Regions from separate parts of the Scandinavium tedordense genome, predicted to be linked through region 4. Evidence: predicted binding sites of a transcription regulator. Region 4 holds the regulator's gene; each other region holds the start of a gene.
What was found. The regulator PurR, encoded in region 4, represses purine synthesis genes. The targets are predictions, from matches to a motif close to CANGCAAACGTTTGCNTG.
Positions count from the first base shown of each region.

Region 1 (8,009 bases), 260 kb from region 4:
TTGCCGGTCATGGACTGTCTCGCTACACCATGGAACCGTGGCTGAATAACGGCGAGCTGGACTGGCGCGACGGTGCGCAGGCATCGCTGGATGAGGCGGTCATTGCCACTATTGATAAACCGTTCTCCCATCATGGCGGCACTAAAGTGCTGAGTGGCAACCTCGGTCGCGCGGTGATGAAGACTTCCGCCGTGCCGCTTGAAAACCAAATTATCGAAGCGCCGGCGGTAGTCTTTGAGAGTCAGCATGACGTGCTGCCTGCCTTCGAAGCGGGTCTGTTGGACAAAGATTGCGTGGTTGTTGTACGTCTTCAGGGACCAAAAGCTAACGGCATGCCAGAATTGCATAAACTTATGCCGCCATTAGGTGTATTATTGGACCGTTGTTTCAAAATTGCATTGGTCACCGATGGACGGCTTTCAGGCGCATCCGGTAAAGTGCCTTCAGCTATTCACGTCACGCCTGAAGCGTACGACGGCGGGCTGCTGGCGAAAGTCCATGACGGCGATATGATCCGCGTGAATGGACAAACCGGCGAGCTGACGCTGCTGGTGGATGAAGCCGAACTGGCCGCCCGCAAACCGCATTTACCTGACCTGAGCGCATCACGGGTTGGGAGTGGTCGCGAACTGTTCAGTGCACTGCGCGAGAATCTTTCCGGTGCAGAGCAGGGCGCAACCTGCATCACTTTTTAATACGACGAAATTACTCATTCTGGCGAGAGAAAAACTCTGATGAAAAACTGGAAAACAAGTGCAGAAGCAATCCTGACCAACGGCCCGGTTGTCCCGGTTATCGTTGTTAACAAACTGGAACACGCTGTACCGATGGCGAAAGCGCTGGTCGCGGGTGGCGTGCGCGTACTGGAAGTGACTCTGCGTACCGCGTGCGCCATGGACGCTATCCGCGCCATAGCTAAAGAAGTGCCAGAGGCTATTGTCGGTGCCGGTACCGTGACCAACGTTCAGCAGCTGAAAGAAGTGACCGAAGCGGGCGCGCAGTTTGCTATCAGCCCGGGTCTGACCGAGCCGCTGCTGAAAGCTGCGACTGAAGGCACTATTCCACTGATCCCAGGTATCAGCACCGTATCTGAACTGATGCTGGGCATGGACTACGGTCTGAAAGAGTTCAAATTCTTCCCGGCAGAAGCTAACGGCGGCACCAAAGCGTTGCAGGCGATTGCAGGTCCGTTCGCACATATCCGTTTCTGCCCGACAGGTGGTATCTCTCCGGCGAATTATCGCGATTATCTGGCGCTAAAAAGCGTACTGTGCATCGGTGGTTCATGGCTGGTTCCAACGGATGCGCTGGAGAGCGGTGATTACGATCGCATCACCAAAATTGCGCGCGAAGCTGTAGAAGGCGCGAAGTAAGACTTATTTGCCGGACGTGACATTTGCCCGGCGAAATGAAGATAAAGGCTGGGAGTGCGCATGCGCCTCCCGCCTTGTTTTATCCCTTAACGACGACGGCGGCGACCGCGGCTTTCGCCCGTTCAACCGCTGTTTCGACGTCATCAGCCGTTGCCAGCGCCACGCCCAGACGACGCGAACCTTCGATTTCCGGTTTGCCAAACAAACGCAGCTGAACGCCAGCCCCGACAGCGGCTTCCACGTTACCAAAACTGACGTTGCGGCTGGTTAACTGCGGCAGAATGACGGCCGAAGCGGATGGGCCGTACTGGCGGATCGCACCTATCGGCAAGCCCAGAAACGCACGGACGTGCAGCGCGAACTCGGACAAGTCCTGCGAAATCAACGTAACCATGCCGGTATCATGAGGGCGCGGTGACACTTCGCTGAAAATCACTTCATCGCCACAGACGAACAGCTCAACGCCAAACAGGCCATAGCCGCCGAGCGCCAGGACCACATCACGGGCGACGGCTTCGGCACGCTCGAGCGCCAGCGGACTCATCCGCTGTGGCTGCCATGATTCGCGATAGTCGCCGTCTTCCTGACGATGACCGACCGGGGCGCAGAAATGTACGCCGTCTACGGCGCTGACGGTCAGGAGCGTGATTTCAAAATCAAAGTTCACCACGCCTTCGACGATCACTCGTCCCGCCCCCGCCCGGCCACCCTGTTGGGCATATTGCCATGCGGCTGAGAGCTGTTCTTCGCTACGGATAAAGCTCTGGCCTTTGCCGGATGAGCTCATCACCGGTTTGATGATGCAGGGCAGCCCGATTTCGCTGACGGCGTCGCGGAAGCTCTGTTCGCTGTCGGCAAAACGGAAGCTGGAGGTTGGAAGTTTGAGTTCTTCTGCAGCCAGGCGGCGAATGCCTTCTCGATTCATAGTGAGCTTTGTCGCGCGGGCGCAGGGCACTACGTGCTGACCGGCCTTTTCCAGTTCAATCAGCATCTCGGTGGCGATGGCTTCGATTTCTGGCACGATAAAGTCGGGTTTTTCCTGCTCAACCAGCGCCTTCAACGCCTGGCCGTCCAGCATATTAATGACGTGGCTGCGATGGGCAACGTGCATCGCCGGTGCATCCGCATAGCGATCGACGGCAATCACTTCGATACCCAGACGCTGGCACTCAATGGCCACTTCTTTACCCAGCTCACCAGAGCCCAATAACATCACGCGGGTTGCCGCTGGACGCAGCGCTGTGCCTAGTACAGTCATATCGAAATTCCACAGTAAAAAAATGGACGTCAGTATATACGAAAACGTTTGCGTCTGTCTCGGATGAGAAACGACGTGATAAATAACAGGTGCTTACTTGCGTTGTTAGTGATTTGTACCATGCTTTTTAGGGTTATCAGGCGCGAGAGACATTCATATGAAAAAGAGAACAGCAATGACGGCAGTTTTGCTGCTGATGAGTAGCGTTGCGGCACACGCAGCCAGTGAGAAAACGGTGTCATTTAGCAAGTGTAAAGGCCAGGACGCCGATGGCATTGCCGCCAAGGTGAAACAGGATTACACCCAGAACCGAATTAATCAGTGGGCTGATGATCAGAAAACGCTGGGACAGGCCGATCCCGTTGCGTGGGTTAATATCCATGATGTGACCGGGAAAAATGATAAATGGAAAGTACCGCTCACGGTGCGCGGCTCAAATACCGATTTGCATTACGTCGTGACAGTGGATTGTGTAGCAGGAAACGCCACCTATCACGCGCAGTAATTTTCGGATCTTTAGCCAGACCAGACGTTTCCTGACATCGGCTCGCTTAGGCTGAGAGCATTCATCTCAGTATGGCGAGGATAAAATGGCAAACTGGTTAAATCAGATTCAATCCCTTCTCGGTCAATCATCGTCTTCTGCTCAGCCATCCGGCGAGCAGGGACTCAGTAAACTGCTGGTTCCCGGCGCGCTCGGTGGTCTTGCCGGGCTGCTGGTGTCCAGCAAATCATCGCGCAAACTGCTGACAAAATACGGAACCGGTGCGTTGCTTGTCGGCGGCGGGGCGGTAGCGGGCAGCGTGTTGTGGAACAAGTACAAAGATAAAATTCGTACGGCGCATCAGGGTGAACCACAGTACGGGCAGCAGACCAGTCCTGTAGATATGCGCACCGAGCGCCTGATCCTGGCGCTGGTGTTTGCCGCAAAAAGCGACGGGCATATCGATGATAAAGAACGGGCGGTGATTGATTCACAGCTGCGTGAAGCGGGCGTGGAAGCGCAGGGGCGTCAGCTGGTGGAGAAAGCGATCGCCCAACCGTTGGATCCGCAACTGCTGGCCAAAGACGTGCGCAATGAAGAGGAAGCGCTCGAACTTTATTTCCTGAGCTGCGCGGCTATCGATGTCGATCACTTTATGGAACGTAGCTATTTGAACGCGCTCGGCGATGCGCTGAATATTCCGCAAGAGGTGCGGGAAGGCATTGAGGCCGATTTAAAAGCGCAAAAACAGGCACTTTAACCTCAAGTTGGCATGTTTCGCTTGCATCGCTCTGCACATTTGCCACCCTTAGGGTAGGTAACTTGCAGAAGAACAACGACATGCCACCAAAAGCAAAACGCATTCCCCACACCATGACGCTTCATGGTGATACCCGGGTCGACAACTACTACTGGCTGCGTGACGACGACCGCACACAACCCGCAGTGCTCGACTATCTGAAGCAGGAAAACGACTATGGCCGCGAGGTCATGGCGTTGCAGCAAAACCTGCAGGACAAAATCCTGAAGGAGATTGTTGACCGCATTCCACAGCGTGAAGTCTCTGCGCCCTACAGCAAAAATGGCTATCGATACCGGCAGATTTACGAGCCAGGCTGCGAGTACGCGATTTATCAGCGCCAGTCCGTGCAGAAAGAAGAGTGGGACACTTGGGAAGTGCTGCTCGACAGCAATCAGCGCGCGGCGCATAGCGAGTTCTATACACTTGGTGCGTTAGGCATTTCGCCGGATAACGCACTGATGGCGCTGACGGAAGACTATCTCTCGCGTCGCCAGTATGGCCTGCGCATCCGCAGCCTGGAAAACGATAACTGGTATCCGGAGACCCTGGAAAACGTCGAGCCGGGCTTTGTCTGGGGCAATGATTCGCAAACTCTGTACTACGTGCGTAAACATCCGACGACGCTGCTGCCGCATCAGGTGTGGCGGCATACGGTGGGTATGCCTGTCACCGCCGATGAACTGGTATACGAAGAGAAGGACGATACTTTTTACGTCAGCCTGCACAAAACCAGCTCGAAGCATTACGTGATTATTCATCTGGCCAGCGCTACTACCAGCGAAGTGCTGTTGCTGGATGCTGAACTGCCTGATGCTCAGCCGCTGCGCTTTCTGGCGCGTCGCAAAGATCACGAGTACAGCGTCGATCATTTCCAGCATAACTTCTATTTACGCTCCAACCGCGAAGGTAAAAACTTTGGTCTTTATCGCTCACCTGTGCGTGATGAAAGCCGTTGGGAAGCGCTGATCCCTCCGCGCGATGAAGTGATGCTCGAAGGTTTTACCCTGTTTACCGACTGGCTGGTGGTCGAAGAGCGCCAGCACGGCCTGAGCAGCCTACGGCAGATCAATCGTAAAACCCGGGATTCCACCGGGATTGCATTTGACGATCCGGCATATGTGACCTGGCTTGCATATAATCCGGAGCCCGATACCGCGCGCCTGCGTTACGGTTATTCCTCGATGACGACGCCGGACACCTTGTTTGAGCTGAACATGGACACCGGCGAACGTACGGTGCTGAAGCAGCAGGAAGTGAAGGGCTTCGATGCCAGTCGCTATCGCAGCGAGCATCTGTGGGTCAAAGCGTGTGACGGCGCAGAAGTACCGGTTTCACTGGTTTATCATCGCGAACATTTCCGCAATGGGAACAATCCGCTGCTGGTGTACGGTTACGGCTCATACGGCGCCAGCATGGATGCGGATTTCAGCAGCAGTCGTCTGAGCCTGCTCGACCGTGGCTTCGTGTTTGCCATCGCCCATGTTCGCGGCGGTGGGGAATTAGGCCAGCAGTGGTACGAAGACGGCAAATTCCTGATGAAGAACAACACCTTCAACGATTATGTTGATGTTTGCGATGCACTGCTGGCGCAGGGCTACGGCAATCCTGAGCTTTGTTATGGGATGGGCGGTAGCGCAGGTGGAATGCTGATGGGCACCGTTATCAACCAGCGCCCGGAGCTGTTCCACGGGGTGATTGCTCAGGTGCCGTTTGTCGATGTGGTGACGACGATGCTCGATGAGTCGATCCCGCTGACCACCGGTGAGTTTGAGGAGTGGGGCAACCCACAGGAGCCTGAGTATTATCACTATATGAAAGGTTACAGCCCGTATGACAACGTTGTAAAAAAAGCCTATCCGCACCTGCTAGTCACCACCGGTCTGCATGATTCTCAGGTGCAATACTGGGAACCGGCCAAATGGGTGGCGAAGCTCAGGGAGCTGAAAACTGACGATAATCTGCTGCTGTTGTGTACTGATATGGATTCCGGGCACGGCGGGAAATCGGGGCGCTTCAAAAGCTATGAAGGTGTGGCGCTGGAGTTCACATTCCTGATTGCGCTGGCCCAGGGTACGCTGCCGGGCCAGGCATCACGCTAGCTATTCGCCAAGCCAGTGCTTGAGGGTTAAGCGCAGTTCCGGGCTCATCGAATTGAGATTATTGAATAACCAGCGGAGGTAGCCGGGATCTTTCTCGGCCACTTCTGACACTGGCTTCCCGCGGTATTTGCCGAAGGTGAAGGTGGTCATCAGTGCAGGGCGCCCGGTGATATCGGCCATCTGATCGGCGTTCCAGCCGGAGACATTCATAATATCAATCAGCAATGCGGCGGTAATATAGCAGTCATACAGCGCCCGGTGATGATGCAGGCCGGGCGGGGTGGTGACGTTCAGCTTGCGTGATTTGTAGAGCGCCATGTTGCTGTACTTGATACCCGGCCACAGGCGACGGGCCAGTTTCATGGTGCAAATCCACTCGCCGTTCATTTCTGGCAAGACACGGCGGTCGAAGCTGGCGTTGTGCGCCACGTACCAGGTGCTGCCCTGATAATGCGGTACCACGTCCTCAATCCACGGCTTATCAGCGACCATTTCTTCGGTGATGCGATGGATGGCCATCGCCTGCGGGCTGATCGGTCTGTCCGGGCGCACGAGATGGCTCATGGGGTTGGTTATCTTGCCGTCAACGATGTCCACCGAGGCGATTTCAACCACGCCTCCCTGTAAATCGCAGGTTTCAGTATCGATAACGCGTAACATTGTGCTCTCCCGGCTGAAAAGAGGCAGGTTATGCGCCACAGAGGCTTTCGTCAATGGCGCAAAGGCTTTCACGCAGCGGAATGATGTCGCCTTCCCAGCCGCCTTCGTATTTGCGACCGGTCAGCAAAAGGTCTCCGCTGTCGGCACGCACAATCAACTGACCGTGTTCATCCCACAGTGCGCTTCCCACGGCGTAGTTTGATTTTAATACCGCGATGGCGTAGCGGTGGGCCAGGCGCTGAAGCTGTTGCACTGACTGCTGTTGCTGAAATTCACAGGTACAGGTGCCGGTGGCCAGCAGCGTGGCATTCGGGTCGAGTTCGATAGCGTCGGCTTCGGGAGCCAGCACGCTAATGTGCAGCGTCTTTGGCGTCAGGCAGGTGCCTTGACCCTGATGCAGTGTAAGCGGTGCGGATGCGCCGGGCACAAAAATAGCCACGCCCTTTTGACGGTCGCCGTTCATGTCGACCGGTAAACCAGCAATGATTGTCATCCCGTGACGTTTCGCCGCAACACAAAGTGGTTGCAGGAGTGCATCTGTGGGGGTGGGGGAGAGGGGTGAATCGGTATCCGGTCCAGTCAGCGACATTTCCGGGAACACAATCAGCTGGCAGGTAAGCTTTGCCGCTGCTTCGATAAAACGCAAATGATGGTCAATGTTTTCCGCAACGCTCCTGTTGCGGGCCGTGTACTGTGCAGCAGCAATCGTCCATGCAGGCATAGTGGCTTCCTTATCACTTTCCCTGACTCAGAGTCCCTGAGTCATACTTGAGTATTTTCTCAAGATTGTAGCAGTGGTAGTGTAAGGAAGTGTAACAGTCAGTAATTCTTACTTCTGTTTTGGTTCGTACGGCAGACGGGACATGTTTACTGAAGCCAGTCGATGGGCGATCAGACGCTCGCGGAACCAGTCGCGAAGGTGCGTCGGCTGCTCACGCTCCACCACTTCTGCCACGATCGGCATATTGTAGCGCTCTTTAAATGCAACCCCGGCGGCGGCCAAATCGACGTTAATTTTGTCCATCTCGTCCTGGGGAAGTTTTGCCAGATTGGTGTTCATCGTAGGCTCCTCCTGATATCGGGCCTGAAAGTACTAAGAGTGTCGCGAAATAGCAAGACCAACGGCGGCGAATCTCGACGTAAACATTATACGGAGTTATTCTCTCACCCAGATATATAACAAAAGGGAATGAAGAGAATGAACCGAATCGCCTCCCGCGCGCTGCGCACTGGTGTTTTCCTGACCTGCGTTTTAACCACTTCCGCGGCCTTCGCCCATGCTCATCTTAAACATCAATATCCTGCTGCTGACGCACAGGTCACGGCGGCTCCA
Region 1 is NZ_JALIGG010000056.1:332,197-340,205, reverse strand. It holds gene edd (phosphogluconate dehydratase) at 1-695, shown strand, start outside; gene MUU46_RS14785 (bifunctional 4-hydroxy-2-oxoglutarate aldolase/2-dehydro-3-deoxy-phosphogluconate aldolase) at 735-1,373, shown strand; gene purT (formate-dependent phosphoribosylglycinamide formyltransferase) at 1,453-2,631, opposite strand; gene yebF (protein YebF) at 2,789-3,136, shown strand; gene MUU46_RS14770 (tellurite resistance TerB family protein) at 3,222-3,875, shown strand; gene ptrB (oligopeptidase B) at 3,956-6,016, shown strand; gene exoX (exodeoxyribonuclease X) at 6,017-6,676, opposite strand; gene MUU46_RS14755 (carbon-nitrogen hydrolase family protein) at 6,705-7,397, opposite strand; gene MUU46_RS14750 (DNA polymerase III subunit theta) at 7,506-7,736, opposite strand; gene yobA (CopC domain-containing protein YobA) at 7,875-8,009, shown strand, end outside.
Region 1: a site for PurR is predicted at 2,669-2,686, ahead of purT (formate-dependent phosphoribosylglycinamide formyltransferase). Genes of this name have one in related genera too.

Region 2 (8,009 bases), on a different contig from region 4:
GCCTGCGCTTTGGCGATGGTGTCATCATCGAGGCGGGAAATGAGTCGGTTTGCAGCCTCCCAGGCTTCGGCATTGGTTTCGCGCACAATCACGTGCAGACGAATACCGAAGCGCACTTTACGCCCGTGTTTAGCGGCCTTCGCGCGGACCTGGGCTATCTTATCTTTTACCTGTGCAGGCGGTTCACCCCAGGTCAGATACAGGTCAACCTGCTCGGCTGCCAGATTCTGTGCTACGTCCGACGATCCGCCAAAATAGAGTGGAGGACGCGGCTGTTGAACCGGGGAAAACAGCAATTTGGCGCCGCGCACTTTTTGATATTTTCCGTCAAAATCGACGGTTTCGCCTTCCAGCAGGCGCCGCCAGATATGCGTAAATTCAGCGGAGGCTTCATAGCGCTCGGTGTGATCGAGGAAAACGCCGTCCGCCGCTAATTCCTGTGGATCGCTGCCGGTTACCAGGTTAAACAGTGCGCGTCCATTAGATAATCTGTCCAGCGTCGCAGCCTGACGGGCAGCGACGGTAGGGGAAATCACGCTTGGGCGAAGGGCGACCAGAAATTTGAGCCGTTGCGTGACCGGGATCATCGACGCCGCAACCAGCCAGGCATCTTCACAGGAGCGACCGGTCGGGATCAGAACGCCGGTGAAGCCGAGTCGGTCTGCGGTCTGGGCTATCTGCTGGAGATAACCATGATCGACCGGACGGGCATTATCGTCGCTGCCAAGATAGTGGCCGTCGCCGTGCGTCGGTAAAAACCAGAACATATTCAGGCTCATGATTTAGCTCCTTGTTGGGCTGCTGAAGGCTGAGAAGTGGGCTGCCAAATGCGGCTTTTGATGTCGACTTTTTTCGGCACCAGGTGATTTTCATAAAACAGATCGGCGGTGTCCTGCTGGCGACGGGCGGTCTCTTCGCTGACCGGACCGATGGCGGTGGGTGGGCGATGATTGAGATAGCTGGCAATCACCGCTTCCGGCAGGCCCATTGTTTTCGCTAGCAGCTCGGTACTTTGCTGACGCTGGCTAATCGTCAGCGCATCGGCCTGACTAAATGTGTCGAGAATGCCTTCTATAAAGCTACCGTTTTTCTCAGCGTAAGGGCGCGAGGCTAAATAGAAGGAGCCGGTTTGCTTCAGCTCGCTGCCATCAGCCAGGACTCGCACGCCGCCGTGCAATAACGCGGCAGAATAGTACGGGTCCCAAATGGTCCAGGCGTCTACGTCCCCTTGCTGAAATGCCGCGCGGGCATCGGCGGGAGTCAGCCAGATGGGTTGAATATCCGTAAATTTCAGGCCCGCCTGCTGTAATGCACGCAGCAAGAGGTTGTGTGAACTGGAGCCTTTCTGTAACGCCACTTTATGGCCTTTCAAATCGGCAACGGTTTTGATCGGGCTGTTTTCCGGCACCAGAATCACTTCCGCTTTCGGCTTCGGCGGTTCGACGCCGACATAAACTAAATCTGCTCCTGCGGCTTGTGCGAAAATAGGCGGAATGTCGCCGGTGCTGCCCAAATCAATGCTGCCCACGTTTAGCGCTTCGAGCATTTGCGGACCGGCAGGAAATTCCACCCACGAGAATTTGGTGTTCGGGTAACGTTTTTCCAGAAGCTGGTGGCTTTTCGCCAGCACCATGCTGATGCTGCCTTTCTGATAGCCGATGCGCAGTGCGTCCGGCGCAGGTTCTGCCGCGTGGCTCCAGGCCGAAAGGGTCAGCAGCCCGGTCAGCGCCAGGCTGCGAATACGTGGGCGAAACAGATTAAACATGGGCGACTCCTTGCGGAAGATGGAAGGCCGGAACGCGGATGTCGCGGCGGTGTAGCGCTTGCCAGAAGGTTTCCAGCGCGCTATCGAGGCGTTTTTGCAGATTTGGGCTGAACTGCGGCTTGTGCTGATAATCCTGAACCTGGCTGTCATCGGCGAAAACGCCGTGCAGTATTTCCTGTGCTTTCAGGGCATTGAGCACGGGTTTCAGGGCGTAATCCACCGCCAGCATGTGCGCCACGGTGCCGCCGGTGGCCAGCGGCAGAACGACTTTGCCTTCCAGCGCACGTTCCGGTAACAGGTCCAGCAGAGTTTTTAACGCGCCAGAAAAAGAGGCTTTATAAACCGGGGTGGCGACAATCAGGCCGTCCGCCTGCGCCAGTTGTTCAATAAGCGCCAACAGAGCAGGGCTGTCAAAGCGCGCATAGAGCAAATCTTCCGGTTCGAAATTCTGCAAATGCCAGTGACATACTTCGATGTCTACCCGGGAGAGGGTCTCTCTGGCATATTCCAGCAGCGCGCTGGAACGTGAAGGAAAACGCGGGCTGCCCGCTAGTGTAATGACACGCATAATCTCTCCTTATATCCCCGTCATACTTCAATCTGCAGGTGCGTTGGCTGCACTCTCTCACCCCAGTCACTTACTCAAGTAAGCTCCTGGGGATTCGTTCTTTTGCCGCCTTCCGGCAACTTGAATTATTTCGGGTATAAATATTTTCATTTATTTAACATTGATAACATTTGTCTGGAGTGTGTCAGAGGCAGGCGCGTTCGCTAAATGATTTTTCCGGCACTGGATTGCCAAAAACTGCAATTAAGTAAACGTTTGCGCTTTTTGAGGCATTTTTTGCGACAGGTCAATTCCCTTTCGGCGGCTGATCGAACATAATACGCCCCCGGTTTGCTACCGGGAATCCAGGAGAGTTCATGTACTACCCCTTCGTTCGTAAAGCCCTTTTCCAGCTCGATCCTGAGCGCGCTCATGAAGTCACGTTTCAACAATTACGCCGTGTAACAGGCACACCATTCGAAGCGCTTGTGCGCCAGAAAGTGCCATCAAAACCGGTCACCTGCATGGGGCTGACGTTTAAAAACCCTCTGGGTTTAGCCGCCGGACTTGATAAGAACGGGGAGTGCATTGATGCACTCGGCGCGATGGGCTTCGGCTCGATTGAAGTCGGTACCGTCACACCGCGTCCACAGCCAGGGAACGACAAACCAAGGATCTTCCGTCTGGTCGACGCCGAAGGTCTGATCAACCGCATGGGCTTTAATAACCTGGGCGTTGATAACCTGGTTGAGAACGTTAAAAAATCCCATTTCGACGGGATCCTCGGTATTAATATTGGCAAAAATAAAGACACGCCAGTTGAGCAAGGTAAAGATGACTATCTGATTTGTATGGAAAAAGTCTACGCTTATGCCGGTTATATCGCGGTCAATATTTCGTCGCCGAATACCCCGGGTCTGCGTACGCTGCAATATGGTGAAGCGCTGGATGATTTGTTGGCAGCGATTAAAAATAAGCAAAATGAACTGCAATCTGTTCACCACAAATATGTTCCAGTGGCGGTTAAGATCGCCCCGGATCTTTCGCCTGAAGAATTGATCCAGGTGGCCGACAGTTTAGTTCGCCATAATATCGATGGTGTTATTGCAACCAATACCACACTCGACCGAACGCTTGTCCAGGGAATGAAACACTGTGACGAAACAGGCGGTTTAAGTGGTCGTCCATTGCAGTTAAAAAGTACGGAAATTATTCGAATGCTCTCTGCCGAATTAAAAGGTCATTTACCTATAATTGGTGTGGGGGGGATTGATTCGGTGATGGCCGCGCGTGAGAAGGTGGCTGCTGGGGCAACGCTTGTTCAGATCTATTCCGGGTTTATTTTTAAAGGCCCGCCTCTGATTAAAGAAATCGTTACCCACCTCTAATCTTCATTGTGCAATTTACAACCAGGGCTTTATTTCCTGCCCTGGTTGTTTTATATTCCACAAATGTTGCTAATTTAAACGTTATGGTCTTTTCTTAATTCAGGCAAATTAACGAAACGGGATTATTCTTTAAGGCAAAGGATGCTTATGAGGGCGGGGAACAGAAATGCGAATTAAACCTGACGATAACTGGCGTTGGTATTTTGATGAAGAGCACGATCGTATGATGCTCGATTTAGCCAATGGTATGTTGTTTCGTTCACGTTTCGCCCGTCGGATGCTGACACCGGATGCCTTTGATCCTACAGGCTTTTGTGTTGACGATGCCGCGCTCTATTTCTCGTTTGAAGACAGATGTCGTGACCTGGAATTAACCAAAGAACACCGCGCAGAGCTTATTCTCAATGCGCTGGTCGCCATCCGTTTCCTCAAACCGCAGATGCCAAAAAGCTGGCACTTTGTCGCGCACGGAGAGAACTGGCAGCCGGTGACCGGCGACGCCGCAGCGGTCTGGCTGAGCGACAGCGGTGAGCGTGTGAATCTGCTGGTGGTTGAGCCGGGTGATAACGCAGCGCTTTGCCTGCTGGCACAGCCGGGGTTGATGTTAGCCGGTCGTACCATGCAGTTAGGCGATGCGATTAAAGTGATGAATGACCGCCTCCAGCCACAGCCGCTGTCGGCTGCACAGGCTTACGGTCAGGCGGTTTAACGCGAAAGGCGCAGCGCGGTTTTTGGAACGCAGCTGCAGCAAAGAATGGTGCCATCTTCAGAGACTGCACTTTTCTTCATCGGGCTGACTTCCCCTTCGACCAGCGTTACGCGGCAACTCCCGCATATTCCGGCCCGGCAAGAGTAGGGCACGCGGATCCCCTGTTGTTCCAGCTGTTCCAGTAAAACCTGCTGATTGTTTCCTTTGAAGACGTCGCCCTCCCAGTCAATGTCGACCACGGCATCCTGCGTGACGTTCACGTCCAGCGTTTCTTCCGCTTCGCCCGCACCGTACGTTTTACCCGGTCCGGTTGAGAGGATTTCTACCTCATCGCCTACGCGAACCACGCCGCTGTTGCGGGCAATCAAGTTTTGACCGAAATCGACATCACCGTTGTCCTGCGCTGTGCGGAAGGTTTGCAGTGTGGCTAATGGTTCACCGGAAGGGTGCTTTTGGCCTTTAGTGGGGCTGACGGTGGTAAAAATACAGCGGCTGCAGGGTTTCACGACGTCAAAGACCACGTCGCCGATACGCACCACTTTCCAGGAGTCTTCTTCCCATGGCTGCGTGCCGGTCACCACCAGATTGGGGCGAAACTGCTCCATCTGCACGCTGGCAGAGCAGCGATTTTGCAGGTCTCTCAATGAGGCTTCGGTCGTCAGTAAATAGGGGAAACCGTCGGCGAAAGAGAGCGGGACTGCCTCATGACGTTTGACGCGACGGGTCGGTTGTTGCCCCACCCAGCGTAACTGGACATCACGTTTAAAGAATCCTGATAACCACTGGTTTATGCCAGCAGGTGCAATCCGCGCGGTAAAGTGAGCACTCCAGACCTGGGTGGGGGCGCTTTCTGTTGCGAAGTCCGCAAAGCGTACAATCGCCGAGCTGCCATCTGGTGCGGTGAGGTGTAAACCTTCGTGAGTCGGTACCGGGGTGAAGCGCACCATCTGCGGATACTGGCGAGCGGTAATGAATGTGCCGTCCGGCTCGGTAACCATAAAAATACGGTCAAATGCCATGCCGCTGATGTCGGCCAGCGCATGTGTGACACCGATCCCACGCATTGATTTTACAGGATGAATATAGAGCCGTGATAGCGTCGGCATTTCGTTATCCCTCACGTTTGAAAAAAGTCGCCCTATATGAAGCCCAGATTCGCTATAATGCGCAACAATTTTCTGTGAGTAATAAGTGACGATATGAATTCTCTGTTTGCCAGTACGGCCCGTGGGCTGGAAGAGCTGTTAAAAACTGAACTGGAAAACCTGGGCGCCAGTGCCTGTGCGGTGGTTCAGGGTGGTGTCCATTTTGAAGGTGACACGCGACTGCTGTACCAGAGCCTGATGTGGAGCCGTTTGGCGTCACGTATCATGATGCCGCTCGGTGAGTGCAAGGTTTACAGCGATCTGGATCTGTACCTTGGCGTTCAGGCCATCAACTGGACAGAGATGTTCAATCAGGACTCGACCTTTGCCGTGCACTTCAGCGGTGTGAATGAGGAAATTCGCAACAGCCAGTACGGCGCGCTTAAGGTCAAAGACGCCATCGTCGATGCTTTTACCCGCAAAAATCTTCCGCGTCCGAATGTTGATAAAGAAAATCCGGACGTCCGGGTTAATGTCTGGCTGAATAAAGAAGTCGCGCATATTTCTCTCGACCTGAGCGGGGAGGGCCTGCATCTGCGTGGCTATCGTGACGCAGCCGGCATGGCGCCTATCAAAGAAACCCTGGCCGCGGCTATCGTGATGCGTTCTGGCTGGCAGCCGGGCACGCCGATGCTCGACCCAATGTGCGGTTCCGGTACGTTGCTGATTGAAGCCGCAATGCTTGCGACAGACCGTGCACCAGGCCTGCACCGTGGCTACTGGGGCTTTAACGGCTGGTCACAGCACGATGAAGTCATCTGGCAGGAAGTGAAAGCCGAAGCCCAGACCCGCGCTCGCGCCGGTCTCGAGGCTTATGAATCCCGTTTCTACGGCTCTGATATCGATGGTCGCGTGATTGATCGCGCGCGCAGTAACGCCCGTCGGGCCGGGGTGGCCGACATCGTCAACTTTGAAGTGAAAGACGTTGCGAAGCTGAGCAATCCGCTGCCGAAAGGGCCATACGGTACTGTCATCAGCAACCCGCCGTACGGCGAACGTCTGGACAGCGAACCGGCACTGATTGCGCTGCATAACCTGTTGGGTCGTACCATGAAATCCCAGTTTGGCGGCTGGAATCTGTCCCTGTTCAGCGCATCCCCTGAACTGCTGAGCTGTCTGCAGCTGCGTGCTGAGCGTCAGTTCAAAGCTAAAAACGGCCCACTGGACTGCGTACAGAAAAACTATCACCTGGCCGAAACCGACGGAACCACGACGGTTATGCTGGCAGATGATTACGCCAACCGTCTGCGTAAGAACGTCAAAAAACTCGACAAATGGGCGCGCCAGGAAGGCATTGAATGCTACCGTGTTTATGATGCTGATCTGCCGGAATATAACGTAGCGGTCGATCGCTACGGTGACTGGGTTGTTGTGCAGGAATATGCGCCACCGAAAACTGTGGATGCAACTAAAGCGCGTCAGCGTTTGTTCGACGTGATTGCCGCCACCATTTCGGTGCTGGGCATTGCGCCGAATAAACTGGTACTGAAAACCCGTGAGCGTCAGAAGGGTAAAAATCAGTATGAGAAGATGAGCGAGAAGGGCGAATTCATGCAGGTGAGCGAGTACAATGCGCGCCTGTGGGTGAACCTGACCGATTATCTCGATACCGGCTTGTTCCTCGACCACCGTATCGCCCGTCGTATGTTGGGTCAGATGAGCAAAGGCAAGGATTTCCTTAACCTGTTCGCCTATACCGGTACCGCTAGCGTGCACGCTGGTCTGGGTGGCGCACGCAGCACCACCACGGTGGATATGTCACGCACCTATCTGGAATGGGCTGAACGTAACCTGCGCCTCAACGGTCTGACCGGACGTCCGCACCGCCTGCTGCAGGCTGACGTGCTGGGCTGGTTGCGTGATGCAGATGAACAGTTTGACCTGATCTTCATCGATCCGCCGACATTCTCAAACTCTAAGCGCATGGAAGATACGTTCGACGTCCAGCGTGATCATCTGAAGCTGATGGCTGATTTGAAACGACTGCTGCGCAAAGGCGGCACGATCATGTTCTCCAACAACAAACGCGGCTTCAAACTCGATATCGACGGCATGGCAAAACTGGGCCTGAAAGCAGAAGAAATTACTCAAAAAACGCTTTCAGCTGATTTCGTCCGTAACCGTCAAATCCATAACTGCTGGCTCATTACCGCAGCCTGAAGGAAAGAATAAATGTCTTTAATTAGTATGCATGGCGCCTGGCTTTCGTTCAGCGATGCGCCTCTCCTTGATAATACCGAATTGCATATCGAGGATAACGAGCGCGTCTGTCTGGTTGGGCGTAATGGCGCCGGTAAATCGACGCTGATGAAAATCCTTAATCGCGAACAGGGCCTGGATGATGGTCGCATCATCTATGAACAGGATCTGGTAGTGGCACGTCTGCAACAGGATCCGCCGCGCAATGTGGAAGGTAGCGTTTACGATTTCATCGCCGAAGGTATCTCTGAGCAGG
Region 2 is NZ_JALIGG010000057.1:673,587-681,595, forward strand. It holds gene ssuD (FMNH2-dependent alkanesulfonate monooxygenase) at 1-779, opposite strand, end outside; gene MUU46_RS19140 (sulfonate ABC transporter substrate-binding protein) at 776-1,765, opposite strand; gene ssuE (NADPH-dependent FMN reductase) at 1,758-2,333, opposite strand; gene pyrD (quinone-dependent dihydroorotate dehydrogenase) at 2,690-3,700, shown strand; gene zapC (cell division protein ZapC) at 3,867-4,409, shown strand; gene MUU46_RS19160 (YcbX family protein) at 4,406-5,515, opposite strand; gene rlmKL (bifunctional 23S rRNA (guanine(2069)-N(7))-methyltransferase RlmK/23S rRNA (guanine(2445)-N(2))-methyltransferase RlmL) at 5,609-7,714, shown strand; gene MUU46_RS19170 (ABC transporter ATP-binding protein) at 7,727-8,009, shown strand, end outside.
Region 2: a site for PurR is predicted at 2,578-2,595, ahead of pyrD (quinone-dependent dihydroorotate dehydrogenase). Genes of this name have one in related genera too.

Region 3 (8,009 bases), on a different contig from region 4:
ATGCCGCCTAAAAAGCTGCCAAGCGGGGCAGCAATCACCAACGCGATGGAGACCGCGCCAAAAATCACCGACAACGCTTTCGGTACCTGTCGTGCGGGCACCAGACGCATGGTGAGCGACGCAGACATCGCCCAGAAGCCGCCGAGTGCCAGTCCCAGGCAGGCGCGGCCAAGCAGTAACAGGCTGAAGCTGGAGGCAAATGACACCAGCAAACAGGAGAGCGTCAGCAGTACGGAGAACAGGATGACAATGTAGCGGCGGTCGGTGCGACCAATCACGTGGGTGACAAACAGGCTGGCGAACATTGCCACGAACGCGGTGGTGGTCACCGATTGCCCGGCGACGCCTTCGGTAATCCCGAGCTCTTGTGCCATCGGCGTCAACAGGCTAACCGGCAAAAACTCAACGGTAATCAGGCAGGCAACGCAAAACGCCACGGCAAAAACCGCAGACCAGTTTGGACGCGTTAACGCCTCACTGCGGGAAAGATTTTCAGTACATTCGCTCATGGGAACCTGCGCATATTGGGTGGGAAATTTGCGCAGTGTAACATTTTGTTTGTGACGCATTTAACGTTTTGGCAACTATAGCTGCGTTCCCCTCTCCCTTGAGGGAGAGGGTGAAATTACTGCGCCGGAGCTGAAACAGGGGCGGGTGCCGCTTCCGTCGGTGCTGGCACCACAGGCTGCACCATGCTCACTTCGCCATTGCTCATCGTCTGCGTCACTTCCTGTTTTGACATATTTACCGCATGCAGCTGGGCGTTGACCGTCGGTTTTAACGGCGCGTTAGCCTGCACGCTGCCGCTGGCACGCAGCTGAAAATTACCGTCGCCGCCAATCGGCAATACCGGCCAGCCCCACTGTTGAAGAATATCCAGCGGCACGCCGCGTCCGTTCAGGTTGATAGCCGTCTGGCGCTGCGGCTGCTGAGACACCGCCCCGCTTGCTTCGATTATCCCTTTCTCTGTAAACGCGCTCAGTTCAGTGATATTCACCGTCGACCCATTCGCTGCCAGCTTCAGCGAAGGACGGCGCACGTCCACGCGATTAAAGGTCGCGGCGGCTGCATTCAGCGCCGCATTACCGCTCCACACACCCCAGATGCCGTTTTTCGCCACCTGAAGGTTATCGCCGTAACCGTCCAGCGACGTGATTTGCCATGGGAAAGCCGGGTCGATGTCGATAACCAGGTTACGACTGGCGGTGAATTTACTCAGGGTCACGCTTTGCAGCCAGGCCGGTAGCGGGTCCATCCACAGTTTTTTCCAGTTCTCTGGCAGCGTGTATTCCAGCCCGGCGATGGCCGTGTCGTCGAGCACCAGCGCGTTGCCATTGCGTAACCAGTTGCCGGATGTACGCACCATTCCGCCTTCCCAGCGCGAGGTAAACTGGCGTAGCACCACGCCCTGCGGGGAAAACGCGGCGTTAAAAATAGGGTCGATAAGGTGCAGCGAGCCATAAATAAACTCGTCGGCGTTCATCGACAGACGCCCGCCGTCGCTGTTCCAGCCTCCGTTGCTTAAGGTGAGATCGCGCAGGCTGAGGTCCAGATCGGCAATCGCCCAGTCCGGGCCTTGCAGTCGCGCGTCGGTCACTTCCAGCGAGCCGATGGTGAGTGATGGCACGGTGGTCAGCGGTGCGAAGAAATCGGCCAGTGATTTGTCGCTCTGCATACGGATGTCGGTCAGGCGCAGGCTGTCGACCAACCAGCTGCCGTCGGCGTTACGTTTGGCATTACCCGTCAGCGAGCCACGCGCGATATCAGCCCCCAGGGTGCTAAGCGTCACCACGCCGTTATCGATATTGCCCTGCACCAGGACGTTGGTCGCGGGCAGGTCATTGAGGGTCATTGAGCCCGCGCTCATCTGAATTTGCGCCTGCTTACCGAGCACGTTGCCCGCTTCCGGCACCCACGGCGACACGCCGCCAGTTACGCGCTGGGCGCTGAGGTTCCAGCTGGTTTCCGGGCTGTTGAACGCCATATTGCTGAGTTGCAACGTATCGGCTTCGAACGGGAACGGCGCGGCGGATGGCGACAGGTTCAGGGTTCCGTCCTGCAACGTAATGGTGTCGGCGTGCAGCGGGTCGGTGAGCTGACGACTGCTCAGGCCAATATCAACCGTTTTGGCGACCAGCGTGGCGGGTTTTCCGTCGCGACCAAAGGTGACATTTTTAAGCAAGATGTGAGATGGCGAGGAAAAACGATGATCCATCGCGTCGAAAACGATGTGGTATTGCGAGTTACTGGAAATCCAGCCGCTGACTTCGCGCGCGCCCCAGCGAGTTTGCAGCAAAAAGTAAAACGCCAGCACGACCAGCAACAGCGCAATAAGCAGCCAGAGAAACAGCTTCCCGATAAATTTCATCGTCTTCCATCCAGTGAAGGGCACATAAAGGAGTTATGCACGATTTGTGCGCAATCCTCAAGGATGGATTCGTTTAATAAGGTTACACGGCGGCCCCAGAAGAGGCCGACGTGATGGGGATCAGCTCTTTTCTGGCGGGAAAACCAGATTCAGAACAATCGCGGTAATACCGCCTGCGGCGATACCGGATGAGAGTAAGTTCTTCAGCCAGTCAGGCGCAAATTGCAGGATCATAGGCTGCTGAGAAACGCCGAGGCCGACGGCTAAGGACAGGGCGATAATCAGGATCGCGCGGCGGTTCAGCGGTTCGCGAGAGACAATGCGCACCCCGGAAGCCGCGATGGTACCGAACATCACCAGCGTCGCGCCGCCGAGAACTGGCTCAGGAATATGCTGCACGAAACCGCTCACCGCAGGGAACAGGCCGAGCACGATAAGCATCAGCGCCACCACAAAACCGACGTAGCGGCTGGCGACGCCAGTCAGCTGGATAACGCCGTTGTTCTGCCCAAAGCAGGAGTTCGGGAAGGTGTTGAAAATCGCTGATACGCAGGAGTTCAGACCGTTCGCCAGCACGCCACCTTTCAGGCGTTTCATATATACCGGGCCGGAGACCGGTTGTTCGGAGACATCAGACGTTGCCGTAATGTCACCGATAGTTTCCAGTGAGGTAATCATGAACACCAGCATCAGCGGCAGCAGCAGGTTCCAGTCGATGCCAAGACCGTAATAGAGTGGGGTTGGAACCATAATTACCGGGCTGTTGGTCGGTGCGGTTTCAGGCAGCATGCCCATAAACCAGGCTGCGACGTAACCGGCCGCCATCGCGATCACCAGCGAGGCAATGCGCAGATACGGGTTACGCTGACGGTTAAGAACGATAATGATCGCCAACACAATGCCCGCCAGCAGCAGGTTTTTCGGTGCACCGAAGGTGTGGTCGGCCATTGCGGCGTAGCCCCCGCCGATGGAAGTCAGGCCAACCTGTATTAAGGACAGGCCGATAATCATCACCACCACGCCGGAAACCAGTGGCGTAATCACGCGGCGCGCCAGGTGCAGCACGCGGGACAGCGCCATTTCGGTAAAGCTTGCCAGCATCAACGTGCCAAACAGCGCCGCCATCATCGTTGGAACATCCGCACCACCATTTTTCAGCGCCGTACCGCCCATAATTAACGGGGCCACGAAATTAAAGCTGGTGCCCTGTATCGACAGCAGTCCGGAGCCAACCGGACCCCACGCTTTTATTTGAATGACGGATGCGACACCTGAAGCAAACAGCGACATACTGATAATGTGTTGCGTATCGTCTGCCGGTAAACCGAGCGCCTGACAAATCAGCAGGGCCGGGGTGATCACCGCGACGAACATCGCCAGCAAGTGCTGGAAGGCGGCGAACAGGGTCTGCGCGAGTGGTGGACGGTCTTCCAGGCGGTAGATTAGTTCACTGTTTTGCATTGGCGCAATCGGTTGCGCACTTTCAGCTTCAAGGGTGTTCACTGACATTTCTGAGGCGATCCCGTGGTGGAAAAGGGGGGATTTTAGCGGACTGCCAGGCAAAAGCAAACGGTTGCTTTCAATATATTAAGGAAGCATAACTATGCAGTTTTTTATGCTGTTTTTGCACGTTTTGTCGCAAATTTAACCGCCGGTGAGATTTTTTTCTGTCATTTTTCACTGTATTTTGCGTAAAATCCGGCTCCTGATAATAACGATGAGAACATTCATTACAGGTATTCACGTCGCTAAAATTGGATTATGCGCTAACAAGGAGCTTTTATGTTTCATCTCGATACGTTATCGACGCTTGTTGCGGCAACGCTGGTGTTGCTGTTAGGACGCAAACTTGTCCATACCGTCCCACTCTTCAAAAAATACACAATCCCTGAACCCGTAGCAGGTGGTCTGCTGGCTGCGCTGGCACTGCTGGTGCTGAAAAAGAGCATGGGCTGGGAAATCGATTTCGATATGAGCCTGAAAGATCCGTTGATGATGGCCTTCTTTGCCACCATTGGCCTGAACGCCAATCTTGCGAGCCTGCGCACCGGCGGCAAAGTGGTTGGCACCTTCCTGATTGTGGTGGTAGGGCTACTGCTGATGCAGAACGCCATCGGGATTGGTATGGCGAAAATGCTGGGGCTGGATCCGCTGATGGGCCTGTTGGCCGGTTCGATTACGCTTTCCGGTGGTCATGGCACCGGTGCGGCCTGGAGTAAGCTGTTCGTCGAACGTTATGGTTTCGCCAATGCCACCGAAGTGGCGATGGCCTGTGCGACCTTTGGTTTGGTGCTGGGCGGCCTGATTGGCGGCCCGGTGGCGCGTTATCTGGTAAAACATTCCTCTACGCCAGACGGTAAACCAGACGATTTAGAAGTGCCAACGGCTTTCGAAAAGCCAGAAGTGGGTCGCATGATCACTTCTTTAGTGCTGATTGAAACCATTGCGCTGATTGCTATCTGTCTTACCGTCGGGAAAATCGTTGCGCAATTGCTGGTGGGCACCACGTTTGAGCTGCCAACCTTCGTTTGCGTGCTGTTTGTCGGGGTTATCCTCAGCAATGGTCTGGCAGTACTGGGCTTCTATCGCGTGTTTGAACGCGCCGTATCGGTGCTCGGGAACGTGTCGCTGTCGCTGTTCCTGGCAATGGCGCTGATGAGCCTGAGACTGTGGGAGCTGGCTTCTCTGGCGCTGCCAATGCTGGCAATTCTGGCGGTGCAAACTGTCGCGATGGCGCTGTACGCGGTGTTCGTAACCTATCGCATGATGGGCAAAAACTACGATGCAGCGGTGCTGGCTGCGGGACACTGTGGATTTGGTCTGGGGGCAACGCCAACGGCGATTGCCAATATGCAGGCCATCACCGAACGTTTCGGACCGTCGCACATGGCGTTCCTGGTGGTGCCAATGGTCGGCGCATTCTTTATTGATATCGTGAATGCGTTGGTGATCAAGCTGTATCTGTTGTTGCCTATGTTTGCATAGCGATGTGCCATCGGGCAGAAACACAAAGGCCGGGGATTATCCCCGGCCTTTTTTATGGCTCAAACAGTCAGGTTTAATCGTGATCTTCCCACGCCATCGCGCGTTTCACCGCTTTCTGCCAGCCGCTGTAACGGTAGTTACGCTCGGTGGTTTCAATCCCCGGACGGAATTCACGTTCGATCACTGCTTTTTCTTTCAGTTCGTCCAGATTCTGCCAGAAGCCCACCGCCAGACCGGCAAGATACGCCGCGCCCAGCGCCGTGACTTCACGCACTTCCGGACGCTCAACGCGCGTGCCGAGAATGTCTGACTGGAACTGCATCAGGAAATTGTTGGCAACAGCACCGCCATCCACGCGCAGGGCGTGCAGACGAATACCGGAGTCGGCCTGCATCGCTTCCAGCACGTCGCGAGTCTGATAGGCGATGGATTCGAGCGTGGCGCGAATAATGTGATTCGAGTTCACGCCGCGCGTCAGACCGAATATTGCGCCACGGGCATACGGGTCCCAGTATGGCGCACCGAGGCCAGTAAATGCCGGAACCACGTATACGCCGTTGGTGTCGTTCACCTTGGTCGCAAAATATTCGGAATCGAAAGCATCGTTAATCAGCTTCATTTCGTCACGTAGCCACTGAATGGATGCGCCCGCCATGAATACCGCGCCTTCCAGGGCATAATTCACTTCGCCTCTCGGGCCACAAGCGATGGTGGTCAGCAGGCCGTGTTCTGATTTGACGGCGGTTTCGCCAGTGTTCATCAGCATAAAGCAGCCGGTGCCGTAGGTGTTTTTCGCCATCCCTTCTTTGACGCAAAGCTGGCCGAACAGTGCCGCCTGCTGGTCACCGGCGATGCCGGCGATAGGAATACGCGTGCCGCCTTTACCGCCGATGTTAGTCTGGCCGTACACTTCGGATGATTTACGCACTTCTGGCAGCATCGCGCGCGGGATATCCAGCGCCTCGAGCATTTTGTCGTCCCAGTCCAGTTCGTGAATATTGAACAGCATGGTGCGTGAGGCGTTGGTGTAGTCGGTAACGTGTACACGGCCCTGCGTCATACGCCAGATAAGCCAGGTGTCAACGGTACCGAACAGCAGTTCACCACGTTTAGCCCGCTCGCGCGCGCCTTCTACGTGGTCGAGGATCCACTTCACTTTGGTGCCGGAGAAGTACGGGTCAATCACCAGCCCGGTTGTGCTGCGCACGTAGTCTTCCATGCCATCACGCTTGAGCTGCTCGCAGATATCCGCCGTACGACGGCACTGCCAGACGATGGCGTTGTAAATCGGCTTACCGGTTTCTTTATCCCAAACGATGGCGGTTTCACGCTGGTTGGTGATGCCGATAGCCGCCACTTCATCGGAACTGATGTCGGCTTTCGCCAGCACTTCAATCAGGGTGGAACTCTGAGAAGCCCAGATTTCCATCGGGTCGTGCTCAACCCAGCCTGGCTTAGGATAAATTTGTTCGAATTCGCGCTGCGAAACGCTGACGATATTGGCGTCGTGATCCATGACAACGGCGCGGGAGCTGGTTGTACCCTGGTCGAGTGCAACGATGTATTTTTTGTCAGTCATAATGCTAAGTCCCGTAGTCAGATTACAGCGAAGCTTTGTGTTGTGTGGTGCTGGCGGTGGTTTCGTTCTCTTCCACCTCGCAGACGTCGCACGGTAAATTGCGGCCAATCAGCTTGCGATAGCCGAATGCGCCCAGCGACGCGCCGACGATCGGTGCGAGCAGCGGCACCACGAAATACGGAATATCTTTGCCGCCGGTAAAGGCCATTTCACCCCAGCCAGCAAGCCATGCAAAGGTTTTCGGGCCAAGGTCACGAGCCGGATTCATCGCAAAGCCGGTCAGCGGTCCCATTGATGCGCCGATAATCGCGATCAGCAGACCAATCAGCAGCGGGGCCAGCGGACCACGTGGCACACCGTTACCGTCATCCGTGAGCGCCAGAATCAGACCCATCAGGATAGCGGTAATGACCATTTCTACCGCGAAGGCCTGCACAAAATTGATATGTGGGTTCGGGTAAGTCGAGAAAACGCCTGCCAGCTCAAGACTTTCAACACTGCCGCGCACCATATTGTGCGTGTGTTCGAAGTCATAGAAAAGATTGTAATAAAGTCCGTAAACTAACGCCGCTGCGCAAAACGCGCCGGCAAATTGAGAAAAGATAAAGGGGACTACTTTACGCCCGTCGAAACAGGCAAACAGCCAGAGAGCAATGGTCACCGCCGGATTGAGGTGTGCGCCGGAAACACCCGCGGTCAGATAAATGGCCATCGCCACACCCAAACCCCAGATAATACTGATCTCCCACTGACCGAAGCTCGCGCCTGCAACTTTAAGCGCGGCGACGCATCCAACACCGAAGAAGATCAACAACCCGGTACCGAGAAACTCGGCAATGCACTGGCCTTTTAAGGTTGATGTTTGGCTCATGATTGGATCCTGAAGATTCATTGATGATTATTGTGAACATGGAGGTCGAAGACGACCACGCTGCCATGTAGGCATAGTGTTAATTTATCGTTAACGAACAAAAACGAGAAATATCGAAATCAAAATCTGTGTGCTGCGTCAATAAAATGAGCGTTTTCGCGCTAAAAAGTGCGCGATATGGCCCTTGTCAACCTGGTGCAAGAATC
Region 3 is NZ_JALIGG010000055.1:90,477-98,485, forward strand. It holds gene nepI (purine ribonucleoside efflux pump NepI) at 1-509, opposite strand, end outside; gene MUU46_RS11415 (AsmA family protein) at 626-2,368, opposite strand; gene MUU46_RS11420 (nucleobase:cation symporter-2 family protein) at 2,489-3,877, opposite strand; gene gltS (sodium/glutamate symporter) at 4,151-5,353, shown strand; gene glpK (glycerol kinase GlpK) at 5,427-6,932, opposite strand; gene MUU46_RS11435 (MIP/aquaporin family protein) at 6,955-7,803, opposite strand.
Region 3: a site for PurR is predicted at 3,931-3,948, ahead of MUU46_RS11420 (nucleobase:cation symporter-2 family protein). Genes of this name have one in related genera too.

Region 4 (8,009 bases):
TTTATGCTTTAGAATCGATTCGTTTTGTCAATCATACCCAGGCATGACCGTTTGCCTGCCTAACAGAGGAATGCTCAGTGGCGCGGATAAATAAAGTCTCGATCACGCTCTGTGCTTTGCTGTTTACATCGTTGTCCATTACGCCTTTGTCCCACGCATCGGAGCAGGCGCGTGCTTCTGCGTCGCAAAAGTCCCATCAAGCGAAAGCAGACCGTAAAAAGAAAACGACGGGCAACAAAACAAAATCGACGACGAAAACTTCAAGCAAAAAGAAAACCAGTACTCTTAAGCAAACAACGACCGCCAAAAGTAAAAAAACATCCGCCGTCAATAAAACCGCCTCCACCCGCAAAATACATAGCCCCGCACTGAAAACCGCTTCCGTCAAAATGGCGCAGAAATGCAGCGTACGTAAAGGCCATAAAAAGAAATGCCTTAGCGAAGACGTAAAACCGTTAACCATTGCGGATGCACATAAAGCACGCGTGCAGAAAGCACAAAAAACGGCGATGAATAAATTGATGGGCCAGATTGGCAAACCATACCGTTGGGGTGGCACTTCGCCACGCACCGGTTTCGATTGCAGCGGTCTGGTTTATTACGCGTATAAAGATCTGGTGAAATTCCGTATTCCTCGCACCGCGAATGAAATGTATCACTTGCGTGATGCGCGCGCTGTTAACCGGGGTGAGCTGCAAAGCGGCGATTTGGTGTTCTTCCGTACCCGCGGTCGTGGCACTGCCGATCACGTAGGCGTTTACGTCGGCAATGGCAAATTTATTCAGTCCCCGCGCACCGGCCGCGATATCCAGATTACCTCTCTGAGCGAAGATTACTGGGCGAACCACTACGTTGGCGCACGACGCGTGATGACGCCTAAAACAATTCGCTGATCCCTGCCCTGTCGATATATCGATAGGGTAAGTTCTTCTTTAGCCACATCTTTTAATTTGCTACCCTATCCATACTCAATGCATGGTTATTGAGTAATAAAATAATAGGGAGAATAAGCAATGTCATTCGAATTACCTGCATTACCGTATGCAAAAGACGCCCTGGCGCCACACATCTCCGTAGAAACGCTGGAATACCACTACGGCAAACATCACCAGACGTATGTCACCAACCTCAACAACCTGATCAAAGGCACTGCGTTTGAGGGCAAAACGCTGGAAGAGATCGTTCGCACTTCCGAAGCGGGCGTTTTCAACAATGCTGCACAGGTATGGAACCACACGTTTTACTGGAACTGCCTGGCACCCAACGCCGGTGGCGAGCCAAACGGTGACGTCGCAGCCGCTATTAACACGAGCTTCGGCAGCTTTGCTGACTTTAAAGCACAGTTCACCGATGCCGCTGTTAAGAATTTCGGCGCTGGCTGGACCTGGCTTGTGAAAAATACAGACGGCAAACTGGCTATCGTTTCTACGTCTAACGCGGGTACCCCGTTAACGACTGACGCCAAACCGCTGCTGACCGTGGATGTGTGGGAACATGCCTACTACATTGACTACCGTAACGCCCGCCCGAACTATCTCGAGCATTTCTGGGCGCTGGTAAACTGGGAATTTGTCGCGAAGAACCTGGCGGCATAATCTATTGCCCGGCGAGAAACATCACCCGCCGGGCATATTATCAATGGCTGGAATACACTTCTTCTGGCTGACGACGCCCAGTCATCAGCACAACCAGTAACGCAACCCCAGCGATAATCGCACCCATTACTGGCACGAAGGTGTAACCCAGACCGCCGGAAATCACTGCCCCGCCCGCGGCCGCGCCCAGCGCATTACCCAGGTTGAACGCCCCAATATTGACCGATGACGACAGACCTGGTGCTTCATGTGCTACACGCATCACGCGCATTTGTAGCGGAGGAACTACCGCGAAGGTCGCCGCCCCCCAGATAACCATGCTCACCGCCGCACCGATTTCGTTTTGCGCAAGCCACGGGATGAACGCCATGATAATGATAAGTAGCGTCAGGAAACCTTTCAGCGTGGCAGTCACGGAGCGGTCAGCAAACTTGCCACCGAGATAGTTACCGATAGAGAAGCCGATGCCAATCAGTACCAGCATGGCGGTAACGAACAGCGGTGACGCATGCGTAATGGTATGCAGCACTGGCGAAATATAGGTGTAGAGCGTGAACATCGCCCCGGCCCCGAGCACGGTCGTCAACAGCGCCGTCAGCACCTGTGGGCGCATCAGAACCGACAGCTCTTTTTTTACGTCCGGGCGTTCACCGCTGCTGCCCTTCGGTAACGAGAACCACAGGCTGACCATCGCCACCAGGCCAAGTCCGGCCGTCGCAAGGAACGACATTCGCCAGCCGATGGTTTCACCAAGCCAAGTGGCCGCCGGAACGCCGCCGATATTGGCAATCGTCAGCCCCATAAACATGGTCGCCACCGCGCTGGCTTGCTTGTGCTTAGGCACTACGCTTGCAGCCACAACCGAGCCGAGGCCGAAGAAAGCGCCATGATTAAGACTGGTGATAATGCGCGACAACAGCAGCGTAGTGTAATCCGGCGCGATAGCCGACAGCACATTGCCGAGCGTGAAAATTGCCATCAGGAAAATAAGCGCATTACGGCGCGCGCGATGTGAAAGCAGCAGCGTCATCAGCGGGGCACCGACCATCACGCCAATGGCATAGGCGCTGATCAGCATTCCGGCCGCGGGAATCGACACGTCCACACCTTTGGCGATGACAGGCAGCAGGCCCATTGGCGAAAACTCAGTGGTACCTATGCCAAATGCCCCAACAGCCAGTGCCAGCAGGGGGAAATTGATTTTCATGTAACGACTCCGGTAAGCCATCTCATTGAGACAGTGCGAAAGCAGAAGCCAAAAGCATGACATCAATCACAAAAAAACAAAAGTAAACAAAATGGCAAAAGTTTTTTGCGAATTTGATAACAATCAGGAAGGAAAATGAGAAGGAGGAAGAGAGCTCTCCCTCCGGATAAATCAGTGCAGTACAGCAGTCAGCGCGGCAGCAACGATCAGCGCCAAAGCGATAACGGTGGTCATCAGAGAGAGCTTCAGGTCGGTACTCATCAATTTTTCTCCTTTTAATCCCCACAACAAAAGTGAGCTTGCTCATTTTTGCACAAATATACGCAAAAATCTTCCAGGTTTTAGGCTCATAGCGATTTTTCTCTTTCCCTTTGCCTCAGAATCAGACAAAATTCCACGCTAATTTAAAAGCGTACCAGCCATTGACCCCCTCCCGTCGTCCTGTCTGTCTCCCGGCGTACTGCAATTCAGTTGAATTGTGTTAAGGGTGTGTAAAGGCAAACGTTTTCGTGTCGGTAATCAGGCGTAAGGAAAGGGTCTGGAGTGAGAACGAATGGCAACTATTAAAGATGTAGCGAAACGCGCAAACGTTTCCACTACAACTGTATCACATGTAATTAACAAGACGCGTTTCGTGGCAGAAGATACCCGTAACGCGGTATGGGCGGCCATTAAAGAGCTGCACTACTCCCCAAGCGCCGTGGCACGCAGCCTGAAGGTGAATCACACCAAAACAATCGGCCTGCTGGCAACCAGCAGTGAAGCTGCCTATTTTGCTGAAATCATTGAAGCCGTTGAGAAAAACTGCTTCGAGAAAGGCTATACCCTGATCTTGGGTAATGCCTGGAACAACCTTGAAAAACAGCGCGCCTATCTTTCAATGATGGCGCAAAAGCGCGTCGATGGCCTACTGGTGATGTGTTCCGAATACCCGCAGTCGGTGCTCGAGATGCTGGAAGAGTACCGTCACATCCCGATGGTGGTGATGGACTGGGGCGAATCTAAAGCTGATTTTACCGACTCGGTGAATGATAACGCTTTCCAGGGGGGCTATATTGCCGGACGCTATCTGGTCGAACGCGGTCATCGTGAAATCGGCGTCATTCCTGGCCCGATGGAGCGTAACACCGGCGCCGGACGTCTGGCGGGCTTCATGAAAGCCATGGAAGAAGCGCAAATCAACGTGCCTGAAAACTGGATTGTTCAGGGTGATTTTGAGCCGGAATCCGGCTATCGCGCCATGCAGCAAATTCTTGCACAACAGCCACGCCCAACCGCCGTGTTCTGCGGCGGTGACATTATGGCGATGGGTGCGTTGTGTGCCGCAGACGAAATGGGTCTGCGTGTTCCACAGGATATTTCAGTCATTGGTTACGATAACGTGCGCAACGCGCGCTTCTTTACCCCTGCCCTGACCACTATCCACCAGCCTAAGGATTCGCTGGGTGAAGCGGCCTTCGATATGCTGCTGGATCGCATCGTCAATAAGCGTGAAGAGTCGCAGTCTATTGAAGTGCATCCTCGCCTGATCGAGCGCCGCTCGGTGGCCGACGGCCCATTCCGCGACTACCGCCGTTAATGACCTCTCAGGAGCCGGTTATTCCGGCTCCTGTAACCACTCTTTATTCAACGTTTCACTGTCCCCCAAATACTCCAGCAGCCAGCTCAGCGCCGGTGACATGTCATTTTGTTGCCAGGTCAGGCAGCACGCTGCATCAGGGAACGGATTTTCCAGCTCCAGCGCCACCCATTCACCACTGTCGATATACGGACGGGCAAAATGCGTGGGCACCATTCCGGCACACAGACCAGCGGAAAGACAGGTCGCGGAAGATTCCCAGTCCGGCACCACAATCCGTTTTTGATTATCCAGCAACCAGGTGATACGTTTCGGCAGCGATCGCGAGGTATCTTCCCGTACCAGCGCCGGCCAGTTGCGCAACACATCATCGCTGAGCGGGCCGGGCATCTGCGCCAGCGGATGTTGACTCGACACCACGCAGTTCCAGCTCAGCATCCCCATATCACGAAATGCGTAACGCCCACCGACCGGGATCGCCTGTGTGGCGCCAATCGCCAGCTCTACACGCCCGTCGGATAACGCATCCCACACGCCGTTGAATACTTCCTGGAAAACGCACAGTTCGACATCCTTAAAGTGGCGATAGAAATCGACAATCATCTGCCGGGTACGTTCCGGGCGCACAATATTATCCACCGCGATGGCCAAATTGCCACGCCAGCCGTTGGCAATTTGCTGACACTGCTGGCGGGTGATCTGCATTTTTTTGATAACAGAGCGACCCTCTTTCAAAAACCAGGCACCTGCGGGGGTTAATTCTACGTCGCGATGGCGTCGTTCAAACAGCGGTACCGCCAGCCATTCTTCCAGCTGACGTACGGTATAGCTGATCGCAGAAGGCACACGGTGCAACTCCTGCGCGGCTGCGCTGAAGCTCCCGTTACGCGCTACGGCGTCCACGACTTCTAGAGAATATTCTGACCACATAGGCTGCCTGCAAAAAATTTGAACTCACCAGACAAATATTAGCGTTTCACAAGAGAAGTTGCACTCCCTACACTCTGCTGCCATCGACACCTGCAACGAGAAAGAAAATGAATAAGCAACCTGGGAAAGGATTTTTGTGCTGGCTGGCTGGCCTGAGCGTACTCGGTTTTCTGGCAACCGATATGTATCTGCCCGCATTTGCCGCCATTCAAACTGATTTACAAACCCCTGCTGCTGCCGTCAGCGCCAGCCTGAGCCTGTTCCTGGCCGGTTTTGCCCTCGCACAGCTGATGTGGGGTCCGCTGTCTGACCGTTACGGTCGTAAACCTATTCTGCTGACCGGCTTGGCGATATTCGCCTTTGGCTGTCTGGGGATGCTGTGGGTCCGTGATGCAACCCTGCTGCTGGTGCTCCGCTTCGTTCAGGCGGTCGGCGTTTGCGCCGCTACCGTCACCTGGCAGGCGATGGTCACCGATTATTATCCGGCCCAACGCACCAATCGTATCTTCGCGACTATCATGCCGCTGGTTGGACTTTCCCCAGCGCTGGCACCGCTGCTCGGCAGCTGGATCCTGCATCATTTCGAATGGCAGGCAATTTTTGCCACCCTGTTCGGCATTACGCTGCTGCTGATGCTGCCTGCGCTACGTCTGCAAAAACCCGTGCGAACCGTGCATAAAGAAGAACAGCCGCTGACCTTCCTGACACTTTTGCGCTCGAAAGATTATCGCGGCAACGTACTGATTTACGCCGCCTGCTCCGCCAGCTTCTTTGCGTGGCTGACCGGCTCGCCGTTTATTCTGAGCGCCATGGGTTACGGCCCGACGGTGATTGGCCTGAGCTACGTGCCGCAGACCATCGCTTTCCTTATTGGGGGCTACGGCTGTCGTGCCGCCCTGCAAAAATGGGAAGGACAACAGATGCTGCCATGGCTGCTGCTGGCCTTTGCCGTGAGCGTAGCGGGCACCTTTGCTGTCGGTTTGACCGCAGGCAGCTCACTGACCACCCTGCTGATCCCTTTCTGTCTGATGGCGATGGCCAACGGCGCGATTTACCCAATCGTTGTGGCTCAGGCACTGCGCCCGTTCCCACACGCTACGGGTCGGGCAGCTGCGATGCAAAACACGTTGCAGTTGGGTTTGTGTTTCCTGGCAAGCCTGGTGGTTTCCACCCTGATTTCTACTCCACTCCTGACCACCACCAGCGTGATGCTGGCCACCGTGGTTCTGGCAGGCTGGGGTTACCGGATGCAGTTTGTTGCACAACGTGATGAAAACGCGGGTCCAACTGAAGAATCACACGCATAGTATCGTTAGCGACTATGTAACAATTCAGTCATTAGTTTGCTAAGAATTTTTTATTGAATCACTCATTTTTGCGGCCTATACTGGTTCGGTAACACATAAATACGATAAATATTAGCGATTAACGGGGGAACGGATCTCCCCCGATTAACCACGGAAGGCCTTTCGGCAAGGGTTATCTCCCTTCCTCTGTTCTACGTCGGATAGCAGACTCACGGATATTCCGTGAGAGTTCTCACACAACCAAAAAAGCGTCTACGCTGTTTTAAGGTTCTGATCACAAGCCGCGTGATGGAGAAGCTATGAGTTCATCGTGTATAGAAGAAGTAAATGTGCCTGATGATGACTGGTACCGCATTGTTAATGAATTACTGAGTCGTGCCGGCGTCAGGGTTAATGGTTCTGCTCCCTCAGATATCCGGGTCAATAATCCCCTGTTCTTTAAACGTGTGCTGCAGGAAGGGTCACTGGGATTAGGCGAAAGCTATATGGACGGCTGGTGGGAATGCGAACGGCTCGATGTATTTTTTCATAATGTGCTTCGTGCCGGTCTGGAAAGCCAACTCCCCCACCATCTTAAAGACACGCTTCGTGTCGCAGGTGCCCGTCTGCTCAATCTTCAAAGTAAAAAACGCGCCTGGATAGTGGGTAAAGAGCATTACGATTTGGGCAACGATTTATTCAGTCGGATGCTTGACCCCTTTATGCAATATTCCTGCGCGTACTGGAAAGATGCGGAAACGCTGGAACAGGCACAACAGGCGAAACTGGACCTCATTTGTCAGAAACTGCATTTGCAGCGCGGCATGCGGGTTCTGGATATCGGCTGCGGCTGGGGTGGGCTGGCGCAATTTATGGCGAAAAACTACGACGTGAGCGTCGTCGGTGTGACCATTTCGGCTGAACAGCAGAAGATGGCCCAGGCGCGCTGCGAAGGGCTGGACGTGCAAATCCTGTTGCAGGATTATCGAGATTTGCAGGATCAGTTCGACCGTATTGTATCTGTCGGAATGTTCGAGCACGTCGGGCCAAAAAACTACACCACCTATTTCGACGTAGTGGATCGTAACCTGACACCTGACGGCCTGTTTTTGCTGCACACCATCGGGTCGAAGAAAACGGATAACAGTGTGGATCCGTGGATAGACAAATACATCTTCCCGAATGGCTGCCTGCCTTCCGTGCGTCAAATTGCCAACGCCAGTGAACCGCACTTTGTAATGGAAGACTGGCATAACTTTGGCGCTGATTACGACACGACTCTGATGGCCTGGCATACGCGTTTTCTGCATAGCTGGCCAGAAATTGCTGACAACTATTCAGAGCGTTTCAGAAGGATGTTCTCATATTATCTGAATGCTTGTGCCGGGGCATTTCGTGCTCGCGATATCCAA
Region 4 is NZ_JALIGG010000056.1:72,643-80,651, forward strand. It holds gene MUU46_RS13500 (C40 family peptidase) at 78-893, shown strand; gene sodB (superoxide dismutase [Fe]) at 1,014-1,595, shown strand; gene MUU46_RS13510 (MFS transporter) at 1,636-2,802, opposite strand; gene cydH (cytochrome bd-I oxidase subunit CydH) at 2,974-3,063, opposite strand; gene purR (HTH-type transcriptional repressor PurR) at 3,356-4,381, shown strand; gene punR (DNA-binding transcriptional activator PunR) at 4,400-5,311, opposite strand; gene punC (purine nucleoside transporter PunC) at 5,419-6,618, shown strand; gene cfa (cyclopropane fatty acyl phospholipid synthase) at 6,918-8,009, shown strand, end outside.